3 linked regions of the Blastochloris tepida genome follow. Each later gene encodes a partner of the first gene's protein in a complex. Links are inferred from orthologs where the notes say so. Each region holds a gene or a part of one and is shown on either strand. Other genes may lie near its edges.

What was found.
Region 2: sdhA (region 1) and BLTE_RS12390 share a complex: the UniProt entries of both Escherichia coli proteins name them as parts of the enzyme complex. The link is inferred for Blastochloris tepida from one-to-one orthologs.
Region 3: sdhA (region 1) and frdD share a complex: the UniProt entries of both Escherichia coli proteins name them as parts of the enzyme complex. The link is inferred for Blastochloris tepida from one-to-one orthologs.

What each region holds. Positions count from the first base shown.
Region 1 is NZ_AP018907.1:3,386,547-3,389,697, reverse strand. What follows is about bases 1-2,999. They hold sdhA (succinate dehydrogenase flavoprotein subunit), read right to left. Parts: upstream 2,419-2,999; coding sequence 583-2,418; downstream 1-582. Other genes in these bases: sdhC (succinate dehydrogenase, cytochrome b556 subunit), read right to left, coding at 2,827-2,999; sdhD (succinate dehydrogenase, hydrophobic membrane anchor protein), read right to left, coding at 2,424-2,819; BLTE_RS15375 (succinate dehydrogenase iron-sulfur subunit), read right to left, coding at 1-541. Outside these bases: more of sdhC, read right to left, coding at 3,000-3,151. UniProt on the Escherichia coli protein: Two distinct, membrane-bound, FAD-containing enzymes are responsible for the catalysis of fumarate and succinate interconversion; the fumarate reductase is used in anaerobic growth, and the succinate dehydrogenase is used in aerobic growth.
Region 2 is NZ_AP018907.1:2,719,739-2,722,850, forward strand. What follows is about bases 1-2,960. They hold BLTE_RS12390 (succinate dehydrogenase/fumarate reductase transmembrane subunit), read right to left. Parts: upstream 1,727-2,960; coding sequence 1,274-1,726; downstream 1-1,273. Other genes in these bases: BLTE_RS12380 (DUF2336 domain-containing protein), read right to left, coding at 1-599; frdD (fumarate reductase subunit FrdD), read right to left, coding at 924-1,277; BLTE_RS12395 (succinate dehydrogenase/fumarate reductase iron-sulfur subunit), read right to left, coding at 1,726-2,472; frdA (fumarate reductase (quinol) flavoprotein subunit), read right to left, coding at 2,483-2,960. Outside these bases: more of frdA, read right to left, coding at 2,961-3,112. UniProt on the Escherichia coli protein: Two distinct, membrane-bound, FAD-containing enzymes are responsible for the catalysis of fumarate and succinate interconversion; fumarate reductase is used in anaerobic growth, and succinate dehydrogenase is used in aerobic growth.
Region 3 is NZ_AP018907.1:2,719,187-2,722,332, forward strand. Bases 153-3,146 are described here. They hold frdD (fumarate reductase subunit FrdD), read right to left. Parts: upstream 1,830-3,146; coding sequence 1,476-1,829; downstream 153-1,475. Other genes in these bases: BLTE_RS12380 (DUF2336 domain-containing protein), read right to left, coding at 153-1,151; BLTE_RS12390 (succinate dehydrogenase/fumarate reductase transmembrane subunit), read right to left, coding at 1,826-2,278; BLTE_RS12395 (succinate dehydrogenase/fumarate reductase iron-sulfur subunit), read right to left, coding at 2,278-3,024; frdA (fumarate reductase (quinol) flavoprotein subunit), read right to left, coding at 3,035-3,146. Also shown: more of BLTE_RS12380, read right to left, coding at 42-152. UniProt on the Escherichia coli protein: Two distinct, membrane-bound, FAD-containing enzymes are responsible for the catalysis of fumarate and succinate interconversion; fumarate reductase is used in anaerobic growth, and succinate dehydrogenase is used in aerobic growth.

The sequences.
Region 1 (3,151 bases):
GGCACGAGGTGGAGCAGCAGAAGCACAGGATGCACTCATAGAGCCCGTCGAGCTTGGCGCGGTCCTCGTGCGTCTGGATCCATTCCTTCTCGGGCGCCGGCGTCACCGTCTTCAGCCACGGCTCGATCGCCGCGTGCTGGGCGTAGATGCCGGTGAGGTCGGGCACCAGATCCTTCACCACCGGCATGTGCGGCAGCGGATAGATCTTGATGACCCCCTTCACCTCGTCCATGCCCTTGGTGCAGGCGAGCGTGTTGGTGCCGTCGATGTTCATCGCGCAGGAGCCGCAGATGCCTTCGCGGCACGAGCGGCGGAAGGTCAGCGTCGGATCGATCTTGTTCTTGATCCAGATCAGCGCGTCGAGAACCATCGGCCCGCAGTCGTCGCGATCGACGAAATAGGTGTCGATGCGCGGGTTCTGGCCGTCCTCGGGATTCCAGCGATAGACGTGCAGCTCGGTGACGTTGACCGCACCGTGCGGGTGCGGCCACACCTTGCCATTCGTGACCTTGGAGTTCTTCGGCAGCGTGAACTGGACCATCGGTCCCTCGTCTTGAAGTCGTTGCGGACGGCGGCCGCGCGTCAGTAGACGCGCTTTTTCGGTTCGATGTATTCGATGTCGGTGGACAGCGTGTAGGTGTGCACCGGCCGGTAGTCGATGGTCACCGACTTCTTGACCGGGTCGGCCCACAGCAGCGTGTGCTTCATCCAGTTGGCGTCGTCGCGGTCGGGATGATCCTCGCGGGCGTGGGCGCCGCGCGATTCGGTGCGGTTTGCCGCAGCCTCCATCGTCACCGTCGCCTGGGCGATGAGGTTGTCGAACTCCAGCGTCTCGACGAGGTCGGAGTTCCAGATCAGCGAGCGGTCGGAGACCCGGATGTCGTCGGCGGCCTGCCAGACCTGATGGATCAGCGTCTTGCCCTCTTCCAGCACCTCGCCGGTGCGGAACACCGCGCAGTTCGACTGCATCACCTTCTGCATCTCGAGACGCAGCGTGGCGGTCGGCGTCGCGCCGGTGGCGTGGCGCAGGCGGTCGAGCCGGGCCAGCGCCGGCTCATAGGCGTCCTTGGGCAGCGGCGCGTGGCGGGCGCCGCGATCGGTGGTCTCGGCGCAGCGCGCCCCGGCGGCGCGGCCGAACACCACGAGGTCGATCAGCGAGTTGGAGCCCAGCCGGTTGGCGCCGTGCACCGACACGCAGGCGGCCTCGCCGATGGCGAACAGGCCCGGCACCACATGGTCGGGGTTGCCGTCGGTCTTGGTCAGCACCTCGCCGTGATAATTGGTCGGGATGCCGCCCATATTGTAGTGGACGGTCGGGATCACCGGGATCGGCTCGCGCGTGACGTCGACGCCGGCGAAGATCTTGGCGCTCTCCGAGATGCCGGGCAGGCGCTCGGCCAGCACCGCCGGATCGAGATGGTCGAGGTGCAGGAAGATGTGGTCCTTGTTCTTGCCGACGCCGCGGCCCTCGCGGATCTCGATGGTCATCGAGCGCGACACCACGTCGCGCGAGGCCAGATCCTTGGCGGAGGGCGCGTAGCGCTCCATGAAGCGCTCGCCCTCGGAATTGACGAGGTAGCCGCCCTCGCCGCGCGAGCCCTCGGTGATCAGGCAGCCCGAGCCGTAGATGCCGGTCGGGTGGAACTGCACGAACTCCATGTCCTGCAGCGGCAGGCCGGCGCGCAGCACCATGGCGTTGCCGTCGCCGGTGCAGGTGTGGGCGCTGGTGGCCGAGAAATAGGCGCGGCCGTAGCCGCCGGTCGCCAGCACCGTCTTGTGGGCGCGGAAGGCGTGCAGCGTGCCGTCGTCGAGCTTGAGCGCGATCACGCCGCGGCAGGCGCCGCCGTCCATGATCAGGTCGAGCGCGAAATACTCGACGAAGAACTCGGCCCGGTGCTTCAGCGCCGCGCCGTACATGGTGTGCAGCATGGCGTGGCCGGTGCGGTCGGCGGCGGCGCAGGTGCGTTGCGCGATGCCCTTGCCGAAATGCGTGGTCATGCCGCCGAACGGGCGCTGGTAGATCTTGCCGTCCTCGGTGCGCGAGAACGGCACGCCCCAGTGCTCCAGCTCGTAGACGGCGGCCGGGGCGTTCCGCACCATGTACTCGATCGCGTCCTGGTCGCCGAGCCAGTCGGAGCCCTTGACGGTGTCGTACATGTGCCAGCGCCAGTCGTCCTCGCCCATATTGCCGAGCGAGGCGGCGACGCCGCCCTGCGCCGCAACGGTGTGCGAGCGGGTCGGGAACACCTTGGTGACGCAGGCGGTGCGCAGGCCGGCCTCCGAGCAGCCGACCACCGCGCGCAGGCCCGCGCCGCCGGCGCCGACCACCACCACGTCATAGGCGTGCTCGATCACCGGATAGGCCGCGCCGGTGAACGCCGGCGCCGCGGCGCCGTTGGAAGAACCGTTGGTCGACATGGCGCTCAGCCCCCGAAAGCGATCTTGAGAACGGCGAACGCGCCGGTGGCGCCGACCGCATAGCTGAAGAAGGTGTTCAGCATCAGCGCGGCGAACTTGATCGGCTCGGAGTGGACGTAGTCCTCGAGGATCACCTGCATGCCGATCTTCATGTGATGGACGCCGGTGGCGATCACCAGCACCAGCGGAATGGCGAGAAGCGGGTTGGCGATCCACTGCACCACGGTCGCGTGGTCCTTGCCGGCCAGGAACGCCAGCGCGAAGGCCAGGACGAAGGTGAGCGGGATCAGCGCCACGCCGGTGACGCGCTCGGCCCAGAAATGCTCGGTGCCGCGCTTGGCCGAGCCGAGGCCGCGGGCCCGCGCCATCGGCGTGCGAATCGAGGAGTTGGATCCGGACATGGTGGCCTCAGCGCAGGAAATAGGCGGCCGCCCAGACGGCGGCGGTCAGGGCACCGGAGAAGACGAACGAGGCCTGGGTGAGCACTTCGCGCGCCACCGGGCCGAAGCCCCGGCCGAAATCCCAGATGAAGTGGCGGATGCCGCCGGCCATGTGCTGGAACAGCGCCCAGGTGTAGCCGATCAGCACGACCTGGCCGGCCCAGGTGCCGAACGCCCAGTTGACGAGATCGAACCAGGCCGGCGAGGTGGCGGCGGCGACCAGCCAGGCCACCAGCAGCAGCGTGCCGAGATAGAGCGCGGCACCGGTGATGCGGTGCAGGATCGAGCTCATC
Region 2 (3,112 bases), 670 kb from region 1 along the record:
TTGGCGATCAGCGCCCGGAACAGTTGGGGCGGCAGGTCGCGGCGCCGGCCGATCGCCATCTGCAGCGACTCGTCGCCATCGGAGCGGTCGACCAGACAGGACAGGCCCTTGTCGGTGAAGCGCGCGCCGGAATTGGCCGCCACCGTGTGCATGACCTCGCGGTTGCCGCGCGCCACCAGCACGTCGGTCACCGGCGGCGAGATGGTCTCGCGCTCCGAGATGGCGAGCAGGTGCGGCTGGCTCTTGGTGCGGGCAATGTCGATCAGGTCGTCGTCGGTGAGCCGCGGCGACTGGGACAGGACGGGGCCCGCGACATCGATGAGGTCGTCGCGCGCAAGCTGGCGGATGACGCGCGGCGGCGCGTTCTCGGCCGGCGCCAGCCGGGAGGCAAGCTCGATGCGCGCCTCCGTCTCGATGGCGTTGGCCAGCCGGCCGATCACGTCGTCGAACAGCGCGATCTGTTCGTCGTCATAGACTTCCGCACCGGCGAAGAACAGATCGGTGATCTGTCGCAGCACCTCGATGCGCCGGCCGGCGGAGCCGCGGATGATCGCGTCCTCGAGGTCGATGATGAGGGACTCACGGGCAATTGCCGCCATCGTCATGCTGTCCGGTACCGCAATTCAGCCAGAGCATTCTGCGCAAAGGTGGGAAGCGGCTTTGCGAAGGAGAATGCGACAACTCAAGAGCTTCTAGCCCGATCCGATGCAGTCGCACCGGGTCGCACCTGGGGACCAGCTTAGCGGCAGGCGGATAAAGAACCGTTTATGACAGCGCGAATAATGGGAGTCGTTGCAATCTGGCGGCGCGACGCCGCCCGCCGCTGCGATTTCCGGGCGACCGGGTCATGATCCCGCGATGAGAGACCGCCCGTCGGCCGGAAACCGTATCGTCCCAACGGCCAGCTTTCGCTGCCGTTGGTGTCACAGCCCGGTCAGCAGATAGGCGCAGGCCGCCGTGGCGAGCGCCGCGAAGCCGCGCAGCACGATCTGCGCGGTGTGGGCGCTGGCGAGGCCGACATGGTGGGCGGTGGCCGCCATGCGGTGCACGCCGTGCCACAGCAGCAGCGAGATCACCAGGAAGATCGCCACCTTGCCGAACAGGGTGGCGGCGAAGGCGTGCATCGCCGCGTAGCTCATGGTGTCGGGCGGAAGCGTGCCGGTCGGCACCAGAATGCCGGTGATGACGATCAGCACCACGCCGACCAGCGCCGCCAGCGTGCCGCCGCCGCCGAACAGCAGCCAGAAGATCGGTTCCTGCGAGCGCTTCAGCTTCATGACGCGCCTCCCGGCGGAACCAGATTGCGGACGGCCTCGGCGAGGCCGGGCGGCAGAAGCCCGGCGACCCAGGCATAGACGAACAGCGAGATCGCCGCCGATGCACCGACGCCAACCACCACCACCGCGGCAACCGGCACGATCCGGCCGCCGAGGCGCAGCGTCGGCGCGGTCTTGGGCAGCACCATGAACCAGGTGACGGTGTGCAGCAGCGCGAACGCCGCCGCCACCGCGTGGAAGGCGATCATCGCCGGGGTCGCGAGCAGCGCCCGCCAGCCGTCATAGGCGGCTTCGCTCTGCGTCAGGGTGTAGAGCCCCCACAGCAGCACCAGTGCGTAGACGAAGAAGAACACCGCCGAGGCTTCGCGGAGCATGTAGACGACGTAGGACGGGTTCCTGGTCCACCAGTCCGCCGGCATGGGGCGGCGGTAGGTTCTCACCTCGGTCATCACCGGCCTCCCAGCAGGCGCTTCACGCCGAGATAATCGAGCGCCGAATTGACCTTGTTCTCATTGACGGCATGCATGGGGTCAACCCCCTTGGGGCAGACCTCGGAGCAGTAGCCGACGACCGTGCACTCCCACACCCCGACCTCGGCATTGGCCACGTCGGCGCGCACCGACCAGCCGATGTCGCGCGAATCGAGATTGTAGCGGTGCAGGAGCGACAGCGCCGCCGGGCCGATGAAGTCCGGGTTCAGGCCGAATTGCGGGCAGGCGGCGTAGCACAGAAGGCAGTTGATGCACTGCGAGTACTGGTAATAGGCGTCGAGCTGCGCCGGGGTCTGGCGGCTCGGCCCCTCGCTGAGCGGCTTGTCTTTCGCCGATACGATATAGGGCTTGATCGCCGCCAGCTTGTCGAGAAAGCCCGCCTGATCGATGGCGAGATCGCGCTGGACCGGGAAATGGTCGAGCGGCTCCACCCGCACCGGGCCGGGATAGAGGTCGCGCAGAAACGTCTCGCACGACAGATGCGGACGGCCATTGATCATCATGCCGCACGAGCCGCACACCGCCATGCGGCACGACCAGCGGAAGGTGAGCGAGCCGTCGAGATGGTCCTTGATGTATTGCAGCCCCTGCAGCACCGACATGTCGGGCGTGAACGGCACGTCGTAGCGCTGCAGGCGCGGCGCGGAATCGGTTTCGGGATTGAAGCGCAGCGCTTCGATGCGAATGGTGCGGGTGTCGGTCATATGGACCACCTCACGTCAGTTCGGCCTTGGCTCCGGCGCCGCCATAGACGCGCGAGCCCGGCCGCGATTTGGTGATGGTCACCGGCGCCGACTTGATCTGCGGCGCGCCGTCGCCGCCGGATCGGGCGATGGAGTGCACGAGGAAGCGCCGGTCGTCGCGCGCCGTGGCATCGAGCCGCTGATGGGCGCCGCGCGACTCGCGGCGCCACAGCGCGGCATGGGCCATCGCCTCGGCGACCTCCAGCATGCTGCCAAGCTCGATGGCGGCGAGCCACTCGGTGTTGAAGGCACGGTTTCTGTCGTCGAGCCGGATGCCGCGGCGATAGCGCGCGCGCAAATCGGCCAGCGTGCGGCATGCCGCCTTGAGCCCGGCTTCGGTGCGGTAGAGGCCGACGCCCTCCTCCATGGCATCCATCATCGCATCGCGGATCTCGGCGAGGCGCTCGCCCCGCTCATTGCCGAGCAGGCGCAGGACACGCGTTGCCGAGGCCTCCGCCAGACGCGCGGTGCGCTCGGGGCTGACCGGGCGGGCGGAGCGCACATATTGCGCGGCGCGCTCGCCAGCCACCTTGCCGAACACCACGATCTCGGCCAGCGAGTTCGAGCCCAGCCGGTTGGCGCCGTGGATGCCGACGCTGGC
Region 3 (3,146 bases), 670 kb from region 1 along the record:
CGGCCATGACGAGGTTCGATCAAAGTCGAAGGCCCGAAGTATCAGCCCGCCGTCGCGGTGAGCGTGTTGCGGCGGACCCGCCAGAAGCGCACCACCCGCTGCGCAGTCTGCACCGACAGGCACTCGAAATGCGACAGCGCCTTTTCGAGGGCGGCCTGGGGCATCTCCTGCGCCCCCGGCCGCACCAGGATGATGGCGCGCACGGTCTGCCAGGTGAACCCCGCCGCCTTGCCGAGGATCAGCACCGGGTCCGGCTGGCTGCCGAGCAGCAGCCGCTCGGCGACCTCCAGGGGCACGCCGGTTAGTTCGGCGAGCGCCACCAGCGTCTCCTCGAACCGGCCATTGCGGGCGAAGTTGTGCAGCGCGATCTCGTTCAGCGCGCTGCGCGAGACCAGCGTCTCGACATTGCGCTTGGCGGCGGTGAAGTCGCGCTTGGCCGGCGCCACCGCTTCGCCGATGCGATCGGCCACCGAGGCCAGGACGCGCTGCACCTCGCGCGCATCGAGCGGATTGGCGATCGCGAGAAGGCGCTTCTGCACCGCCTGGGTGGCCTTGGCGATCAGCGCCCGGAACAGTTGGGGCGGCAGGTCGCGGCGCCGGCCGATCGCCATCTGCAGCGACTCGTCGCCATCGGAGCGGTCGACCAGACAGGACAGGCCCTTGTCGGTGAAGCGCGCGCCGGAATTGGCCGCCACCGTGTGCATGACCTCGCGGTTGCCGCGCGCCACCAGCACGTCGGTCACCGGCGGCGAGATGGTCTCGCGCTCCGAGATGGCGAGCAGGTGCGGCTGGCTCTTGGTGCGGGCAATGTCGATCAGGTCGTCGTCGGTGAGCCGCGGCGACTGGGACAGGACGGGGCCCGCGACATCGATGAGGTCGTCGCGCGCAAGCTGGCGGATGACGCGCGGCGGCGCGTTCTCGGCCGGCGCCAGCCGGGAGGCAAGCTCGATGCGCGCCTCCGTCTCGATGGCGTTGGCCAGCCGGCCGATCACGTCGTCGAACAGCGCGATCTGTTCGTCGTCATAGACTTCCGCACCGGCGAAGAACAGATCGGTGATCTGTCGCAGCACCTCGATGCGCCGGCCGGCGGAGCCGCGGATGATCGCGTCCTCGAGGTCGATGATGAGGGACTCACGGGCAATTGCCGCCATCGTCATGCTGTCCGGTACCGCAATTCAGCCAGAGCATTCTGCGCAAAGGTGGGAAGCGGCTTTGCGAAGGAGAATGCGACAACTCAAGAGCTTCTAGCCCGATCCGATGCAGTCGCACCGGGTCGCACCTGGGGACCAGCTTAGCGGCAGGCGGATAAAGAACCGTTTATGACAGCGCGAATAATGGGAGTCGTTGCAATCTGGCGGCGCGACGCCGCCCGCCGCTGCGATTTCCGGGCGACCGGGTCATGATCCCGCGATGAGAGACCGCCCGTCGGCCGGAAACCGTATCGTCCCAACGGCCAGCTTTCGCTGCCGTTGGTGTCACAGCCCGGTCAGCAGATAGGCGCAGGCCGCCGTGGCGAGCGCCGCGAAGCCGCGCAGCACGATCTGCGCGGTGTGGGCGCTGGCGAGGCCGACATGGTGGGCGGTGGCCGCCATGCGGTGCACGCCGTGCCACAGCAGCAGCGAGATCACCAGGAAGATCGCCACCTTGCCGAACAGGGTGGCGGCGAAGGCGTGCATCGCCGCGTAGCTCATGGTGTCGGGCGGAAGCGTGCCGGTCGGCACCAGAATGCCGGTGATGACGATCAGCACCACGCCGACCAGCGCCGCCAGCGTGCCGCCGCCGCCGAACAGCAGCCAGAAGATCGGTTCCTGCGAGCGCTTCAGCTTCATGACGCGCCTCCCGGCGGAACCAGATTGCGGACGGCCTCGGCGAGGCCGGGCGGCAGAAGCCCGGCGACCCAGGCATAGACGAACAGCGAGATCGCCGCCGATGCACCGACGCCAACCACCACCACCGCGGCAACCGGCACGATCCGGCCGCCGAGGCGCAGCGTCGGCGCGGTCTTGGGCAGCACCATGAACCAGGTGACGGTGTGCAGCAGCGCGAACGCCGCCGCCACCGCGTGGAAGGCGATCATCGCCGGGGTCGCGAGCAGCGCCCGCCAGCCGTCATAGGCGGCTTCGCTCTGCGTCAGGGTGTAGAGCCCCCACAGCAGCACCAGTGCGTAGACGAAGAAGAACACCGCCGAGGCTTCGCGGAGCATGTAGACGACGTAGGACGGGTTCCTGGTCCACCAGTCCGCCGGCATGGGGCGGCGGTAGGTTCTCACCTCGGTCATCACCGGCCTCCCAGCAGGCGCTTCACGCCGAGATAATCGAGCGCCGAATTGACCTTGTTCTCATTGACGGCATGCATGGGGTCAACCCCCTTGGGGCAGACCTCGGAGCAGTAGCCGACGACCGTGCACTCCCACACCCCGACCTCGGCATTGGCCACGTCGGCGCGCACCGACCAGCCGATGTCGCGCGAATCGAGATTGTAGCGGTGCAGGAGCGACAGCGCCGCCGGGCCGATGAAGTCCGGGTTCAGGCCGAATTGCGGGCAGGCGGCGTAGCACAGAAGGCAGTTGATGCACTGCGAGTACTGGTAATAGGCGTCGAGCTGCGCCGGGGTCTGGCGGCTCGGCCCCTCGCTGAGCGGCTTGTCTTTCGCCGATACGATATAGGGCTTGATCGCCGCCAGCTTGTCGAGAAAGCCCGCCTGATCGATGGCGAGATCGCGCTGGACCGGGAAATGGTCGAGCGGCTCCACCCGCACCGGGCCGGGATAGAGGTCGCGCAGAAACGTCTCGCACGACAGATGCGGACGGCCATTGATCATCATGCCGCACGAGCCGCACACCGCCATGCGGCACGACCAGCGGAAGGTGAGCGAGCCGTCGAGATGGTCCTTGATGTATTGCAGCCCCTGCAGCACCGACATGTCGGGCGTGAACGGCACGTCGTAGCGCTGCAGGCGCGGCGCGGAATCGGTTTCGGGATTGAAGCGCAGCGCTTCGATGCGAATGGTGCGGGTGTCGGTCATATGGACCACCTCACGTCAGTTCGGCCTTGGCTCCGGCGCCGCCATAGACGCGCGAGCCCGGCCGCGATTTGGTGATGGTCACCGGCGCCGACTTGATCTGCGGCGCGCCGTCGCCGCCGGAT